4 regions of the Streptomyces sp. NPDC005566 genome follow, and region 1 is predicted to be linked to each of the others. Evidence: riboswitches for the same ligand, from Rfam matches in the RefSeq annotation. Region 1 holds a riboswitch; each other region holds the start of a gene.
What was found. Region 1 has a riboswitch for cobalamin ahead of ABZS61_RS01225 (prenyltransferase/squalene oxidase repeat-containing protein). Riboswitches for the same ligand answer to the same signal wherever they lie in the genome.
Positions count from the first base shown of each region.

Region 2: linked by a shared signal. The riboswitch ahead of ABZS61_RS19980 (ABC transporter substrate-binding protein) and the one ahead of ABZS61_RS01225 (prenyltransferase/squalene oxidase repeat-containing protein) in region 1 are both predicted to bind cobalamin.
Region 3: linked by a shared signal. The riboswitch ahead of ABZS61_RS32040 (CbtB-domain containing protein) and the one ahead of ABZS61_RS01225 (prenyltransferase/squalene oxidase repeat-containing protein) in region 1 are both predicted to bind cobalamin.
Region 4: linked by a shared signal. The riboswitch ahead of ABZS61_RS14620 (cobalamin biosynthesis protein) and the one ahead of ABZS61_RS01225 (prenyltransferase/squalene oxidase repeat-containing protein) in region 1 are both predicted to bind cobalamin.

Region 1 covers NZ_JBEXDB010000001.1:256,068-260,259, forward strand. The annotation lists gene ABZS61_RS01215 (PHB depolymerase family esterase) at 1-1,297, shown strand, start outside; gene ABZS61_RS01220 (hypothetical protein) at 1,279-1,743, opposite strand; cobalamin riboswitch at 1,952-2,086, shown strand; gene ABZS61_RS01225 (prenyltransferase/squalene oxidase repeat-containing protein) at 2,192-3,439, shown strand; gene ABZS61_RS01230 (SCO2322 family protein) at 3,436-4,110, shown strand; gene ABZS61_RS01235 (energy-coupling factor transporter transmembrane protein EcfT) at 4,107-4,192, shown strand, end outside.
Region 2 covers NZ_JBEXDB010000012.1:29,256-33,447, forward strand. The annotation lists gene ABZS61_RS19970 (ABC transporter ATP-binding protein) at 1-307, opposite strand, end outside; gene ABZS61_RS19975 (iron chelate uptake ABC transporter family permease subunit) at 304-1,332, opposite strand; gene ABZS61_RS19980 (ABC transporter substrate-binding protein) at 1,389-2,426, opposite strand; cobalamin riboswitch at 2,484-2,669, opposite strand; gene ABZS61_RS19985 (acyl-CoA dehydrogenase) at 2,953-4,192, opposite strand, start outside.
Region 3 covers NZ_JBEXDB010000028.1:18,693-22,884, reverse strand. The annotation lists gene ABZS61_RS32055 (SDR family oxidoreductase) at 50-805, opposite strand; gene ABZS61_RS32050 (GNAT family N-acetyltransferase) at 951-1,466, shown strand; gene ABZS61_RS32045 (CbtA family protein) at 1,588-2,361, opposite strand; gene ABZS61_RS32040 (CbtB-domain containing protein) at 2,389-2,604, opposite strand; adenosylcobalamin (AdoCbl) riboswitch at 2,649-2,746, opposite strand; gene ABZS61_RS32035 (histidine phosphatase family protein) at 2,882-3,475, shown strand; gene ABZS61_RS32030 (4'-phosphopantetheinyl transferase superfamily protein) at 3,399-4,109, opposite strand; gene ABZS61_RS32025 (metallophosphoesterase) at 4,106-4,192, opposite strand, start outside.
Region 4 covers NZ_JBEXDB010000008.1:52,659-56,850, forward strand. The annotation lists gene ABZS61_RS14605 (class II aldolase/adducin family protein) at 1-233, opposite strand, end outside; gene ABZS61_RS14610 (inorganic phosphate transporter) at 539-1,801, shown strand; gene ABZS61_RS14615 (hypothetical protein) at 1,814-2,035, shown strand; cobalamin riboswitch at 2,199-2,326, shown strand; gene ABZS61_RS14620 (cobalamin biosynthesis protein) at 2,456-3,403, shown strand; gene ABZS61_RS14625 (cobyric acid synthase) at 3,400-4,192, shown strand, end outside.

The DNA.
Region 1 (4,192 bases):
CAACCTGGCGGCCGGAGCGCCGCTGGTCGTCGCCCTGCACGGCTGCACCCAGACGGCCAACGCCTACTACACCAACTCGGGCTGGCCGAAGTTCGCCGACGCCTGGGGCTTCGACGTCGTGTTCCCGCAGACGACGTCGGCGAACAACGCGCTGTCCTGCTTCGGCTGGTTCGACCAGGCGGAGAGCACCCGGGGCCGGGGCGAGGCCGCGTCCATCGTGCAGATGGTCGAGTACGCGAAGCAGACGTACGGCTCCGACGGCCGCCGGGTGTACGTCACCGGGCTCTCCGCGGGCGGCGGCATGACGGCGGATCTGCTCGCCGCGTACCCGGATGTGTTCGCGGGCGGGTCCGTGGCCTCCGGACTGCCCGCGCAGTGCGCCACCAGCCAGGCCGCCGCGTCCGGCTGCCAGACCGGGCCGCAGAAGCTGACGCCCGCCCAGTGGGGCGACAAGGTCCGCAACTCCTACCCCGGCCACACCGGTCCGTGGCCCCGGGTCGCGATCTGGCAGGGCACCTCCGACTACACGGTCTACCCGGCCAACGCCACCGCGCTGCGCGACCAGTGGACCGATGTCTGGGGCATCGGCCAGACCCCGTCCAGCACCCGGAGCCTGCCCGGCAACACCACGCAGACCACCTACGACGACGCCTCCGGGCAGCCGGCCGTGGAGATGTTCTCCGTGTCCGGCATGGGGCACGGTCTGCCGGTGGGCCCGGGCTCGGGCGCCGATCAGTGCGGGTCGACGGCCGCGTACTTCCTGAACACCCTCTGCTCCACGTACTACACGGGTGTGTTCTGGGGTCTGGACAAGGGCGCCCCGGGCGGTGGGGACGGGCTGCCGGCCCCCGCCGGGCTGAAGGTCACCGGGGTCACCGACAGCACCGCGTCGCTGTCGTGGAACGCGGTCGCGGGAGCTGCCTCGTACAAGGTGTTCCGTGACGGCACCGCTGTGGGCTCGCCCGCATCGGCGTCCTTCACCGACACCGGGCTGTCCGCCGGGGTCTCCTACCGCTACACCGTGGCGGCGGCCGACTCCTCGGGCACCGCCGGAGCCGTCACGTCCGCGGTGACCGCGACCACCTCCGGAGGTTCGGCCCCCGCCCGGTGCTTCACCGCGACGAACTACGCGCACGTGACGGCGGGGCGGGCGTACACCTCGGGCGGTTACGTGTACGCGAACGGCTCCGCGCAGAACATGGGGCTGTACAACGTGTTCGTCACCCACACGCTCAGGGAGTCACCGGCCGGCCACTTCGTGATCGCGGACTCCGGTTGTCAGGCCGGGTCCTCGTAGTCGCCGCGGATCGCTTCGGGAAGCTCGCAGCCGTCCTCGACGGCTGTGAGCGACACGATCTGCTCCGTGCCGAAGCCCTCCATCGCGTAGTGCCGGGCGAACACCTTCCACCCGCGTTTGGCGAGGGTACGGAAGGTGACGTCCTGCTCGGCGTGGCTGGAGACGATCTCCCAGTCCTGGGTGCGCAGCGCCTTGACCGTGGCCTCGAAGGCCCGGGCCGCGTCCGCCGCGGGCGCGTCCCCCGTCCAGGGCGCCACGCAGTCCTGCCAGGCCCCCTCGGGCATGCCGGCCGTGGAGGTGTCGCCGGGCGGAAATCCCGCCGCGTCGGCGAGGGCCGCTATCTCGTCGCCCACCGTCTGCTTGGTGAACGGTGCGGTGGGCGACGGCGACGCCGTCGGCGCGCTGTCGCTCCCGCCGACGAGACCGCAGCCTGCGGCCATGGTCATGAATGCGCTCACCGCGGCCGTCACGGCCACCGTTCTTCTCGTTCGCACAGGTGCTTCCCGCCCCGGTCGTTCTCACCCACGGGCGGGTGCCCGTGCGATCCCCGCCGGAGTTTCGCATGCACTCTGACCTGCTGGGAAGGCCTTTCCTCCGGCGTCCTGCGGCAGGTCCACCGCGTGCGGAGCCGTCCGCACACAGGGGCGCCGAGGCGCCCCGGTAGAGTGAGCGGGTCGTCATCATGCCCGTACGGGGGGAAGCCGGTGCGAATCCGGCGCTGACCCGCAGCCGTCATCCGCCCTCCGGGGCGGTGAGCCGGAATGCCCCGTCCGCGAGCGTGACCGGCTCGCGCCACCGGAACCCCGGTGGCCGGCACCGTCGAGGTATACGGGGCCGGAGCCCGGTGCATCCGTGTGCCTGTGCCCGGTCCTCGCAGGAGAGGCCCAGCCCGCCATGACCGTACGCCGCCGCGCGGCAGCGCTCGCGATCACCGCTGTGCTCTGTTCCGCAGCCGCCCCCGCAGCGGTCGCCGCACCGAGTCCTTCCCCGTCGGCGGACCTGCCGGCCGGGCTGTACGGGACGAAGGACCCCACGTACGACGGTGTGTGGCGACAGTCGCTGGCCTTCCTCGCCCAGAGGATCGAACTGGTCACGCCCGCCACGGAGTCGGTGGACTGGCTGGTGGGCCAGCAGTGCGACGACGGCGCCTTCGCGTCGTACCGCGACTCCTCGAAGCCCTGCGACGCGAAGACGGTGGCGGACACCAACGCGACCGCGGCCGCGGTCCAGGCCATGGTCGAACTGGCCGTGCACCGCGAGGTCGTGGACAAGGGCGTCGGCTTCCTCAAGTCCGTGCAGAACAAGGACGGCGGCTGGGGGTACAACCCGGGCAGCCCGAGCGACGCCAACTCCACCGCCGTCGTGATCGGAGCGCTGGCCCGCGCGGGTGTGCCGCTGGCCGACATCACGACCGACGGCGGGAAGACGCCGTACACGGCGCTGCAGACGTTCGCCCTGCCGTGCGGCACCGAGGGCGGCGGCGCGTTCGCGTACCAGCCGGACAAGGACGGCAAGCTCACCGCCAACGCGGACGCCACGGCGGCGGCGGTGCTCGGCTCGATGGGCAAGGGCCTGGCCGCCGGCACCTCCAACGCGGTGAAGGCCCCCGTCTGCCACAAGGGCACCGGCCTCACGGCCGAACAGTCCGCGCAGAACGGGGCCTCCTACCTCTCGGGCGCACTCGCGAAGTCGGGTCATCTGGACCTCCCCCCGATGCCGGGCGCCGAGGACTCCGCACCGCAGCCGGACTTCGGCAACACCGCCGACGCGGTCGTCGCCCTGGCGGCGTCCGGCCACAAGGACAAGGCGGCCGGAGCGGTCACCTACCTGCAGAAGAACTCTCAGGCATGGGCCAAGGAGGGCGGCCCCGCCGCCACGGCCCAGCTGGTGCTCGCCGCACACGCGACGGGCGCGGACGCCCGAGACTTCGGCGGCGTCGACCTCGTCAAGCAGCTCAACGCGTCCGGCCCCAAGCCCGCCGCCACCGCCGTGCCCTCGCCGACCGCGTCGGCGCAGCAGCCGAAGGACACGAGCAGCGACGACGGCGGCCTGGGTGTCTGGTGGCTCGTCGGTATCGGTCTCGCCTTCGGTGCGGGCATCGGCTTCCTGCTCAGCGGCCGCCGGAAGAACCAGGGCCTGTGAGGCGCACGCCGGTCACCGCGGGGCTTCTCCTCCTCGTCGGCGCTCTGCTGACCGTGCTGGGCGCGGGCAGCGCGCAGGCGGCCGGTTACCGCTACTGGTCGTTCTGGGAGGGCGACGGCGGGAAGAACTGGTCGTACGCCACGCAGGGCCCGTCCCTGGCCCGGCCGGACGACGGCGCGGTGCAGGGCTTCCGGTTCTCGGTGAGCGAGGACTCCCAGGATTCGGCGCAGCCGCGCCGCGCCCCGGACTTCGCGGCGATCTGTGCGGGCACCCCCGCGAAGGACGGCAGCAAGCGGATCGCGCTGGTCATCGACCCGGGTACGGCGGCGGACGCCCCGGACGGCGAGAAGCCGCCGGCGCTGCGTACCGCGTGCGCCCGGGTGGAGCCGGACGCGAGCACCGCCGAGGCACTCGCCTCGGTGGCGAAGCCGCTGCGGTACGACAGTTCCGCGATGCTCTGTGCGATCTCCGACTATCCCGCGTCGGGCTGCGGCGAGCAGATCGGTGAGGACTCCGGCGCCTCGGACGCCGGCAGTCCGGCCACGGCGTCCGCCACGGACGGGGCCTCCGACTCCTCCGGCGGCGGTCCGTCGGCCGGTGTGCTGGCCGGGGTCGGCGCGGTCCTCCTGCTGGGTGTCGCCGCGGTGCTGCAGGCCCGACGCCGGCGATGACGCGTTCCACCGGCACGGCCCGGCTCCACCGTGCGCTGCTCGCGCCCCAGGCCACCCGCAGCAACGCGCTGCCGGCCGGTGC
Region 2 (4,192 bases), on a different contig from region 1:
CGACGTCCAGGACGCTCAACTCGACCTGGGTGGTGGCGTGCTGGCCGACCACGGCGACGCGTCGGGCGACGGTGCGGCGGCCGGTCTCCGCGAGGGTGCGGCCGTCGAGGGTCACCGCGCCCGCGCCCGGGCCGAGGATGCCGGCCATGATGCGGAGCAGCGTGGACTTGCCGGATCCGTTCGGTCCCAGGAGTCCGAGAGTGGCGCCGGGCGGCGGCGCGATGTCCACACCGTCGAGGACGATCCGCCCGCCCGCCTCCCGCGTCACGCGCTCGGCCCGCAGGCCCGCGCTCGCGGCGGCGGTCATGTGGCCCTCCGTGTGCGGTACAGGACCAGTACGAAGGCGGGCACACCGATGAGGGCGGTGACCACTCCGACCGGCACCTCCTGCGGGTCGAGGACGGTGCGGGCCAGCGTGTCGACCCAGACCAGGAACACCGCCCCGGCGAGTGCGGTGACCGGCAGAAGTCGCCGGTGCCCCGAACCGGTCAGGGCGCGGGCCGCGTGCGGCAGGACGAGGCCGACGAAGCCGATGGCGCCCGCCGAGCTGACGAGCGCCGCGGTCAGCAGCGCCGTGGTGCACAGCAGCACGATCCGGGTGCGGGCGACATGGACGCCGAGGGTGGCCGCCGCGTCCTGGCCGAACGCGAAGGCGTCGAGCGTACGGGCGTGCCCGAGGCAGATCAGCAGTGTCACGGCGAGTACCGCCGCGCACATCCACACATCGGTCCAGCCGACCCCGCTCAAGGAGCCGAGCAGCCAGAACAGCACACCGCGGGTCTGCTCGGCGTCGGCGGCGGTCATCACGACGAAGGAGGTGAGCGCGGAGAAGAGCTGCATCGCCGCCACACCGGAGAGGACGACCCGGTCGGTCGTCCCGCCGAGGGTGTGGCTGAGCAGCAGGACGAGGGCGAACGAGCAGAGGGCCCCGATGAAGGCACCGGTCGAGATCGACACCGCTCCCCCGCCCGCCCCGAGGATGACGACCACGACCGCTCCGGTGGACGCCCCGGAGGAGACACCGAGCACGAACGGGTCGGCGAGCGGGTTGCGCAGGAGTGACTGCATCACGGTGCCGCACACCGCGAGTCCGGCCCCGCACACCGCGGCGAGCAGGGTGCGGGGCATGCGCAGGTTCCAGATGATGCCGTCCCGGATCGGGGTGAGCCGCGAGTCCCCGAGGCCGAGGTGGGCCGCCACCGCGGACCAGACGTCCGGGACCGAGATCCGGGCGGGTCCGATGGTGACGGCGACCGCGACGGACAGGAGCAGCAACGCCGTCCCGCAGCTCCACAGGAGGCCGTCGCGCAGGACGCCGGCAGGGCGGGACACCGGTGCCTTCTGTGCGCGTGCGCCGGCGGCCTGACAGGTGTCCTGACGGGTGTCGGTCACCCCGCGAGCCCGAAGCCGCGCAGCCCCTCTGCGACGAGCTCCACGCCTTCGACGGTGCGGATGGAGGGGTTCATGGCCTGGCCGCTGAGGAGGACGTAGCGTTTGTGCCGGACGGCGTCCATGTTCCTCGTGGCGGGATTGGACTCCAGGAACTGGATCTTCTTCTCGGCGCTCTCGGCGGTCTGCGACATGCGGGTCAGGTCACCGATGACCAGGACATCGGGGTTGCGGTCGGCGACGGTCTCCCAGTTGATCTGGGGCCACTCCTCCTGCGTGTCGTCGAAGACGTTCTTCGCGCCGAGCTCCTCGGTGATGATGCCGGGCGCCCCGCAGCACCCCGCGAGGTAGGGCGACTCGGCGTTGGCGAACCAGTAGAGCAGGGTGGCGTCCGATGCCTCGATGCCTGCGGTCGCCTCGGTGATACGTGCCCGGAGGCGGGCGACGAGTTCGTCACCGCGTTCCTGGACGCCGAACACCTTGGCCAGATCGTGTACTTCGGTGTAGACGCTCTCCATGGTCAGCGGCTTCGTACGGGAACCGTCCCCGCCCTTGCTGTTGTCCTTGGCCGTGCAGTCGGCCGGCGAGACGTAGGTGGGGACGCCGAGGTCCTCGAACTGTTCGCGGGGCGCGACACCGCCCTTGCCGAGCGTCGATTCGAACGAGGCGCTGATGAAGTCGGGTTCCTTGTCGAGGACCTTCTCCGAGGAGGGCCGGTTCTCGGCGATGCGGGGGACGCTCGCACTGGCCTTCTCCAGCCCCTTCATCACCGGGTCGGTCCAGGTGGAGGTGCCCGCCAGCCGGTCGGCGAGGCCGAGCGAGAGCAGGATCTCGGTCGACCCCTGGTCCAGGGAGACCGCGTGGTGCGGGGCGGACCCGACGGTGACGGTGCGTCCGCAGTTCTTCAGCGTCACCGGGTAGCCGGCGCTGCCTTCCTGCGTCGCTTCGGTGGATGCTCCGCCACCGCAGGCGGTCAGCAGGACAAGTCCCGCTGTGAGCAGAGCGGTTCGGCGTACGGTACTGGCTATGGGCGGCACAGGGTCCCTCTGCGTCCTGGGGCTCAAGCGCGGAGCCCGGTACGAAGCACCGCTCCCGGTTCGGGAACGGGTGCCAGCAGGTTTTCGGACTCGGGTTCATCCGGACGGGACGCCTTCCCGGACCCCCGAGGGTGTCCAGTGGCCGTGGCCCCGCCCGTCCCCCTCACCGCTGCGCGTCAGCTCCGGATTCACACCGGATTCCCTGACTCCACGTGGAGTGTGACTGGCTTCTGCAAGCTATCACGCAGCTGAACGGCGGCCCCAGGCGCCGTGGCCGGCACGGCGGGTGGGGCGGTGTCCCCCCGCACCGGCCCCTCCCTCGCCAGGACCTGCGTTCTCGGGTCAGGACCTGCGGCGAACCGATTCTCCGGCTCTCACCTGCGGCGTCCGCGCCGACGGGCGAGCAGGGATGCCGTGCCCCAGTACGCGAGCAGCACGGCCCGCAGCCCGAGGATCTCTGCGGCCTCGCGCACACGCCGGGCGCCCACCGCCCCGGGTCGTGTCCGGACGGCAGCCCGTCGGCCGCTCACGGCGCGGCGGGCGGCGACGGCTCGGCGGACCCCCGGTGCCAGGGGCCCTTCGGGTCGTCGTACGCGTGGGTGTAGTCCGGTCCTGCGATCGGCCAGTCGGCGAGCAGTTCTTCCGGCAGCGCGAAGGACTCGACCAGTTCGGGTGCATGTGCGGCAACGGCTGTGATCAGTTCCTCGGTGGCCTCGGGCAGTTCGTCGACCTGCTGGGCGGTCAGGTGACCTGCCGCCAGCAGGTCCCCGCTGTTGCGTGCCACCCACTGGAGGGCGAACAGCCGCTCCAGGTCGGCCAGCCGCTCCCGGGCGGCGCCCTCGGGAAGCGTGGCCAGCGCCTCGGCGTACCCCTCGGCCGCCTGCCGGTACGCGTGGGCCTCGACCCCCCGCAGCGCGGCTCCGGAGGCCGCGTTCCACCGCGCGAGCGCGTCACCGTGCGGTGCCCGGAGCGCGCGTTTCCTGGCCCGGGTGAACCAGATGTCCTCCACCGCGTCGAGGAGCCTGCCGAGGAAGCGGGGGTCGGCCAGCTCACCGGGGGTCCGGTCGGGCTGGGTCTTGCCGGCTCCGCCCGCCGCGTCCTGCGAGGGGCCCCCTGGGGCGGGTTCGGCGGCGAAGAGCATGTCGGCCGCCGCCTTGGCGTGGACGGCGAGGTTGTCGCCCTCCGCCGTGATGGCGCCCTCGATCCCGGTGACCAGCTCCGTCATGCCGTTGTTCTCCAACAACGCCTGTGCGCCGCAGCGTTCACGGCACTCGACGATGACCGAGCGGGCCTGCCAGGTGATCCACCCCTTGGCGACGGCCACCAGACGCTCCGCCTCCGCTCCGTTCTCGTCGGTGCGGCGCTCCCACCGGTCGAGCGCCCTGCGGTGCAGAAGACTCATGGCGAAGACCGTGGCGATGGCCGAGGCGAGCGGCCCGTGGTGGGTCCGGTGGGCGTTCACCGGAATCTGCCCGGCGCCCCGGGCGCCGGAGACCATGCGACGGCCGCCGTAGCGGACGGCTACCGCAAGCGTGGCGCGTGCGGAGCCGGCAGCGCAGGCGCTCATGGAGATCCGCCCCGGGGTCACACGGCCGATGGATGTCTGGAAGCGCCGCCGTCGGTCGGCGGGGGTGATGCCGGCTTCGCCGTCCCCGCCGAGTCCCCTTCCTCCCCCCAACACGGCGTCCCGCCCGACGAACAGCCCGTCGAACGAGGTCAGGCAGTGGTCGACAGGGCTGCCCATCCGGGCCGGCAACCGCCGGACC
Region 3 (4,192 bases), on a different contig from region 1:
CCCGTCGGAGCATGTCCGGGCGGGGCGCGGAAGAAGGCCGCACGAGGTGTCACACGATCCCCCCGTTGGCGCGCAGCACCTGGCCGTTGACCCAGCGGGCGGGGCCGGCGAGGAACGAGACGACCTCCGCGATGTCCTGCGGCGTGCCCAGCCGTTCGAGCGGCGGCTGGGCCGCCATCCTTGCGATGGTTTCCTCGTCCTTGCCGTCCAGGAACAGCGCGGTGGCGGTCGGGCCGGGGGCCACCGCGTTGACCGTGATGTCCCGGCCGCGCAGTTCGCGGGCGAGGATCAGCGTCATGGCCTCCACCGCCCCCTTGGTGGCCGCGTAGGCGCTGTATCCCGGGAGGGCGAGCGACAGCACCGAACTGGAGAAGTTGATGATCGCCCCGCCGTCGCGGAGACGGCGCGCCGCCTGCTGATCGACGACGAACGTGCCGCGGATGTTGGTGCGGTGCATCCGGTCCAGGGCGTCCAGGTCGGTATCGACCAGTGGTGCGAGCGTCATGATGCCCGCGGCATGGACGACCACGTCGATCCCCCCGAAGGCCGCCTCCGCCGCGTCGAAGAGGGCGGCCACGGCAGTCTCGTCCGCGACGTCCGCCTGAAACGCGAATCCTTCGCCACCGGCGGAGACGACAGCCTCGACTGCCGCCTCGGCCTCGGTCTTGTTGCCCGCGTAGTTGACGACGACGGCGAACCCGTCGGCCGCGAGCCGCTCGACGCTCTCACGGCCGATACCTCGTGAGCCCCCGGTGACCAGAGCGACCCTGCGCACCGCGGTGGTGCGCTGCTGTTGCTCACTCATGACCTGCTCCGTCCGTAGAGGGGCCCCGGCCGTCTCCGCGGCCCGATGACAGCAAAGCTAACATTGTTACCGTAGCGACGCTACCGAGGTCGGGTGCCGAAATTCGGGTGCGACGTCCCCTGCCGAGGTGATACTCCGGGCTGTCATGGACAACCTCATGACGACACGCCTGCTTCTGCACCCGCTGAACGCGGCCGAAGCCGCATCGGTGGAGGCGGGTGAACCGCCGGCAGGCACCTTCTGGGCACCGGGATACCCCGGGGACGGCGACCGCGGGGTCGCCCGCCGTTTCCTGGAGACCTGCGCGAACGCCGGCAGCCCTCAGCCGTTCGGCGCCTACGAGATCCGGCGCCGTGCGGACGGGCACGTGATAGGCGGTGTGGGCTTCCACGGAAAGCCGGATTCCGACGGCCGGGTGACGATCGGCTACGGCTTGATCCCCTCGGTACGCGGCCTGGGGTACGCCTCCGAAGCGCTACGGGCCCTTCTTGCCTTCGCACGTTCCCAGGGGGTCGCCTCCGTGAAGGGCGATGCCGATCTCGACAACACCCGATCGCACCACGTCATGGCAGCGGCCGGGATGCGGCTGGTCGGCGTCGACGACCGGCTCAAACACTTCCGTATCGACTGGACACGAACCGGCCGGACGCCCGACGCCTGACGTCGTACACCTGACGCTGACGCCTGGACTCCGAGCTCGCCGGTCCCGGGCCCGCACATGACGGAACCCGCCGGGAATTCCCGGCGGGTTCACTTGTCGGAAGCCCCTGCGGGCTCGAGGGTCAGCTCACGGCATCGGCCGGGCGAGGTGCCGTACGGCCTCCCGCCGACGAGGTACCGGCGGCCGGTACGAGAAGCCGCTCGGTCAGGTAGCCGAAGACGAGACCGAAGGCGGTCCAGAGCGTCGCCTGGACGGCGAGCGTGGACAGCCGGAACTCCCACAGCAGGCTGGCCGGGAAGTCCGTGCCGACCTCGTTGAACGAGGGCAGGAAGGCGTAGGCGAGTCCGATCAGCAGGACATAGCCGGCGCCTGCGGCGGTCGTCGCGTTCCAGTTGCCCAGCCGGGGTGCGAGACGTTTGCCGAGGATCACGGCGGCAACGGCCAGCAGCACGCTGAGAGCGACCATCAGGAAGAACATGCCGGTGCGCTGTCCGATGGTGTCGGGGTTGCCGACAGCCGGCGGGTTCGCCGGGTACTTCAGGAACGGCACGACGTACACCGTCAGCAAGGCGGCACCCGCGACAAGTGCGGCCGTGGCCCTGGGGCCGAAGCTGCCGATGCGGCCCCAGGCGTAGCAGAAGACGAGTGCGGCGATGCCGCCGATGGCCACGCCGAATACGAGGACACCGGTGGCGAGCCCGCCGGTGGCCTGCATCGTGCGGCTGACGAGTTCCTCGCCGCCGCCGTGGTCGTGGGTGTGTGACTCTTCCAGCGCGATGGCGGCGTCCACGCGGGACTCACCGAGGAAGTAGGCCACGGCGAGAGCGAGCGCGCCGGCCACGAGGCCGGCCAGCATGCCGCGGACGAGCAGAGCTCTGACCGATACGGAGTTCATGGAACGTTCCCCTGATTCCCGGAGTTATCAGTGGCAGGGGAATCCGAGGAGGTGGCGTCCGTCGTGGACCCACTCGTGCACGGACTCGCCCGAGAAGACCGCGGTGGCGCCCTGCTCGGCGCCGACGAAGTACAGCAGGACGAGCATCAGGATCCCGAAGAAGACAGCCCAGGGGGCAATGGCCTTCAGCGAGATGGGGGTGATCGCGGGTGCGATCGCAGCTGGGGCAGCAGAATGTGCCATGGCAGAACCTCCTGTGGGAACACGCGTCCCTGTCGTGGTGCCTGAGACGAAGGTGCCGGGTCTGACTTTCCCGCAGAACGAGCGGGTACACAGTGGCGCGACCGTGCCGGATTCTCACCGGACTTCCGTTCACACCTCGTCTTGGTTGCCGCGACCATACCGCCTGTTGCTCGGGCGCCGCCACGGTGCAACCGTCCCGGTCACGGCCCGCGGCGCGGGCCGTGTTCCCATGGGGCGCCTACGCATCGGGCAGTTGTTCAAGAAGTGGAGGCCGAGCATGACGGTACGGGTGATGTTGATCTCACCAGCCATGAATGCCGCGTCTAGAGAGGCGCGCTTCGAGGGTGACGCGCCGTTGGACGAGGCGGGTCTGCGCAGAGCCGGGGACGCCGCCGGTGACGTACCGGGAGCCGACCGGTACGTGCGCGGTCCTTCGGAGCGCTGCCGGCAGACCGCTCAGGCGCTCGGGCTCGCCGCCCGTACCGAACCCGCCCTCCACGACTGGCGCATGGGGCGCTGGAGCGGCCAACGGCTGTCGGACGTGAGCACGGCGGAACCTGACGCCGTGTCCGCCTGGCTGACCGACCCCTCGGCCGCCCAGCACGGAGGGGAGTCACTCCTGGACCTGGCCGCCCGGGTGGGCAGTTGGCTGGAGACCCTGGCCGGGGACCGCGACGTGCGGGTCATGGCCGTGGTCGAACCCGCGGTCGTCCGCGCGGCGGTGGTGCAGGCGCTGGCTCTGCCGGTCCAGGCCTTCTGGCGGCTGGACGTGCCCCCGCTCGCGCTCACCGAACTCAGCGGACGGTCGGGGCGGTGGAACCTGCGGTGCGGTCGCCCTCCGGAGGAGCGTGGGGCAGGGCGATCGCGGTGACCGCGAACCCGTCCTGGAGCCGCCACCTTCCCTCGAACGACCCCGGTATCCCGGGCGCCGTGCGGAACAGCTGCGCCGTGAAGGTGCCCCGGTTCCGAGTCCCTTCGCTCCGGCGGAACTCGATCTCCGCCTCGTCGAAGTCGAGTTCGATGCCTGTAAGCGGGTACCACGTCTTGAAGACACTCTCTTTGGCACTGAAGAGCAGCCGGTCCCAGTGGGGGGCCGCGCCGCCCGTGACCTGGCCGATCCGCCGTCTCTCCGAGGGAAGCGAGATGACCTCCCACACGTCGGCCGGCAGTGCTTCGTCCGGTTCCGCGTCGATGCCGAGGGCGCGCACTTCGGACGCCCGGGCCAGCACCGCGGCGCGGTAGCCCTCGCAGTGCGTCATGCTGCCCACGATTCCCTCGGGCCACAGGGGCACCCCCCGGTGGCCGCGCAACACAGGCGTGGGGGGCAGCCCGAGGGCCGCCATGGCCCGCCTCGCGCAGGCGCGCACGGCCGCGAACTCCTGCCTGCGCCGGTCCACGCTGCGCGCGACGAGTTCCGCTTCCTCGGGGTAGAGCGTTCCCGCCGGAGCATCCGCGTCAAAGGTGTCCGCGCAGGCGACGTACGCGGGGAGCAGTTGCTCGATCACGCCCCCTCCCCCGGCTCGCCCGGAGGGTGTTCGCCCGTGTAGGGAAGGATCTGACGCAACAGGCCGCGGGGGTGGCCACGTTT
Region 4 (4,192 bases), on a different contig from region 1:
GTCGGGGTCATGCCGCCGAGGACCTGACGCCCTTCGAGGTCGACGCCGACCGCGTCTGCGGGGCCCAGCCGGTCGTAGGGCACTCCGCTGGGGGTGACCAGGACGACTCCGCCGACCCGCGCCGACACGTTGCCCGAGGTGCCGACGACCAGCCCGTCCGCGGCAGTCCTGCGGGCCGTCGCGACGACGCCGTCCCATGCCCGCTCGATCGCGTCCTGGTGCTGATCGCTCATGGGGCGATCCTAGGGTCATCCGTTCGTATCACTCCGGCTCCGCCGTGGCCTGTCGGGCGGAGCCGTCGAGGGTCACGTGACCGATGTCATCCCAAAGGGGCAAATGCGGCACACCAGGTGCGCACCGGAACCCGGCGAAGGCCGGTTGCCGCACCGGCGCGGGCCGGTGCGGCCACCCTGGGCGCACACAAGCGGAATGGCTGCTCGCGCTTGGAGTCACCACAACGCCCTGCCCAGTTCATCTTCCGTTCATCCAGGTTGCTTACGTTCCTACAGCCACTGACGTCGAACGATTGCCTGGGTAAATGGAACACATCACGCTGCTGCTCGCGATCGTGATCGTGACAGCTCTCGTGTTCGATTTCACGAACGGTTTCCACGACACCGCCAACGCGATGGCCACCACCATCTCGACCGGCGCCCTCAAGCCCAAGACAGCGGTGGCCATGTCCGCCGTTCTCAACCTCGTCGGCGCGTTCCTGTCGGTGGAGGTCGCCAAGACGATCTCCGGCGGGATCATCAATGAGAACGGCCTCAGAACCGAGGTCATCTTCGCGGCGCTCGTCGGCGCCATCCTGTGGAATCTGCTGACCTGGCTGGTCGGCCTGCCCTCCAGTTCCTCCCACGCGCTCTTCGGCGGCCTCATCGGCGCCGCGGTCATGTCGGCCGGCTGGTCCTCGATCAACGGCGGCACCGTCGTCACGAAGGTCCTCCTGCCCGCGATCGCGGCCCCCCTCGTGGCAGGTCTGGCCGCACTACTGGCCACGAAGCTGACGTACCGCCTCAACCGGAAGATCACCGACGAGGCGCAGCTGAAGTCGACCGCCAAGGGCTACCGGGCCGGACAGATCGCCTCGGCCGGTCTCGTCTCCCTCGCCCACGGCACCAACGACGCCCAGAAGACGATGGGCATCATCACCCTGGCCCTGGTCACCGGTGGCGTGCTCGCCCCCGGCTCCAACCCGCCGGTCTGGGTCATCGCCTCCGCCGGTATCGCCATCGCACTGGGCACCTACCTCGGCGGCTGGCGCATCATCCGCACCATGGGCAGCGGCCTCACCGACCTCAGGCCGCCGCAGGGCTTCGCCGCCCAGACCAGTGCGGCCACGGTCATCCTGGCCTCCTCGCACCTCGGCTTCTCCCTCTCCACCACCCAGTCCTGCTCCGGTGCCGTGATGGGCGCCGGTCTCGGACGCAAGGGAGGCGTGGTCCGCTGGTCCACGGCCACCCGCATGTTCATCGCCTGGGGCCTGACCCTGCCGGCCGCCGGCCTGGTCGGCGCGGGCGCGGAGTTCCTCACCAAACAGGGCCCCTGGGGTGTCGGCGTGGTCGCCGTTCTCCTCGTCGCGGGCTCCGGTGCCATCTGGCTGCTGTCGCGCCGCAAGCCGGTCGACCACACCAACGTCAACGAGACGGACGCCGAGCCCGCGGGCGTCGTCACCACCGCCATCGCGGCCGTCAGCCCGCCGCCCATCGGCTCCGGCGTCCCGGACCTCAAGACCACCATCCCGGCCCCGGCCCCGACGGCCGGAACCCCGGCCGACCCGGCCCGACCGGCCACGGTGTAAGGACAGATCCGTATGAACATCGACTGGGCAGCTCTCGCCTCCGTCTTCGGCGTCAGCCTCGTGGTCACCGTCGCACTGGTCGGCCTCTTCACTCTCGGCATCATCGGCCTCGCCAAGCAGGCCTCGGCGGTTCAGTCCGGCGGATCCCTCACGCTGGCGCGCACCGGCGCGTACGCCTGTTTCGGGCTGTGCGCGGCGGCGGTCGCCTACGGGATCTATCTGATCGTCGTCTGAGCACCCCGGCGCGGCGCCGCCGTCTCCTCGCATCGGGCCGGACACACCACGGGTGTGTCCGGCCCGATGTGCGTCTGCGCACACTGCACTCCCGCAGGTCAACGGCAGGTTGACGGGCGTTCACGGGGCGTGGTGGACTGCCGGTGCCATTTACGGCGACAGGAGAGGAAGCCGGTGCGAATCCGGCGCGGTCCCGCCACTGTCACCGGGGAGCAGGCCCCCACACGGAAGTCACGGTCCACCACGGACTGGAAGGCCGGGGGAACTGCGGATCCGGAAGCCAGGAGACTCTCGTCGCCGGTCACGTCGAACCAGGGCGCGGACCCTGAGTTAAGGACATCTGCCATGCCTGGCTGCCGTGCGTCGGTCCCTGTGTCACCCGCTCCGAAGGTCCTTCGAGGCGCGACGGCCGGCTGAACCGTGCGAGCCGACCGCATCTTCGCGTACGGCGCCACCGCCGGTCTGATCGGCGACCTGCTGCTCGGTGACCCCCGGCGGGGCCACCCCGTCGCCGCCTTCGGGCAGGCCGCGGCAGGCGTCGAGAGCCGGCTGTGGCGCGACCACCGCGGCTGGGGCGCCCTGCACGCACTCGTCTGCGCCGGGGGCGCCACGGGCGCCGCCGCGCTGGCCGCCCGTGCCGTACGCGACCGTCCCGCCGCGGCCGTGGCCCTGACCGCCGCCGCCACCTGGTCCGTCGTCGGCGGTACGTCGCTGGGCCGGGAGGCCCGCGCCATCGGCGGTGCGCTCGCCGCCGGTGACGTCGAGGTGGCCCGGGAGCGGCTGCCGCACCTCTGCGGCCGTGACCCCCAGTCCCTCGACGGACCGCAGATCGCCCGCGCGGTGGTGGAGTCCGTCGCCGAGAACACCTCCGACGCCGTCGTCGGCGCTCTGGTGTGGGGCGCCATCGGCGGTGTCCCGGGCCTCGTCGCGTTCCGGGCCGTCAACACACTCGACGCCATGGTCGGCCACAGGTCGCCGCGCCACCGCCGCTACGGCTGGGCCTCGGCCCGTCTCGACGACCTCGCCGGCTGGCCCGGGGCCCGCCTCACCGCGGTGCTCGCCGTGGCCGCCGGTGGCCGTCCGCGCGAGGCGGTACGGGCCTGGCGGGCCGACGCGGGAAAGCACCCGAGCCCCAACGCGGGCCCGGTGGAGGCCTCGTTCGCGGGTGCGCTCGGCGTGCGCCTCGGCGGGACTCTCGCGTACGGCGGCCGGGTCGAGCACCGGCCCGTACTCAACGGGGAGACCGGCCGGGACGTGCGGGTCACTGATATCGAACGCGCGGTGCGGCTGTCGCGCCGGGTGAGTGTGCTGGCCCTCGGCGTGTGTGCGGCCGCGCGGCTGGCCGCAGGACGGAAGGGTCGGGCATGAGCGGCGGACAGGGCGGCGGGCTGCTGGTCGCGGGAACCACCTCGGACGCGGGCAAGAGCGTCGTCACGGCGGGGATCTGCCGGTGGCTGGTGCGCCAGGGGGTGAAGGTCGCACCGTTCAAGGCGCAGAACATGTCGCTGAACTCGTTCGTCACCCACGAGGGTGCGGAGATCGGCCGTGCCCAGGCGATGCAGGCGCAGGCCGCCCGGGTGGAGCCGAGCGTGCTGATGAACCCGGTGCTGCTCAAGCCCGGTGGTGACCGCTCCAGTCAGGTGGTCCTGATGGGGAAGCCGGTCGGCGAGATGAGTGCGCGCGGCTACCACGGCGGGCGCCAGGAATCGCTGCTGGGGACGGTCGTGGACTGTCTGGAGCAGCTCCGGGGCACGTATGACGCCGTGATCTGCGAGGGGGCGGGCAGTCCGGCCGAGATCAATCTGCGGCGCACGGACATCGTGAACATGGGCATCGCGCGGGCGGCTCGCTTCCCGGTGCTGGTCGTCGGGGACATCGACCGGGGCGGGGTGTTCGCTTCGTTCTTCGGTACGACGGCGCTGCTGAGCGCCGAGGACCAGGCGCTGGTCGCCGGGTACCTCGTCAACAAGTTCCGCGGCGATGTGTCGCTGCTGGAGCCCGGCCTGGACATGCTGCACGAGCTCACCGGGCGCCGTACGTACGGGGTGCTGCCGTTCGCCCACGGCCTCGGTATCGACGAGGAGGACGGGCTGCGGGTGTCGATGCGCGGCGCCGTGCGGGAGTCGGTCGTCGCACCGCCGCACGGCCAGGACGTCC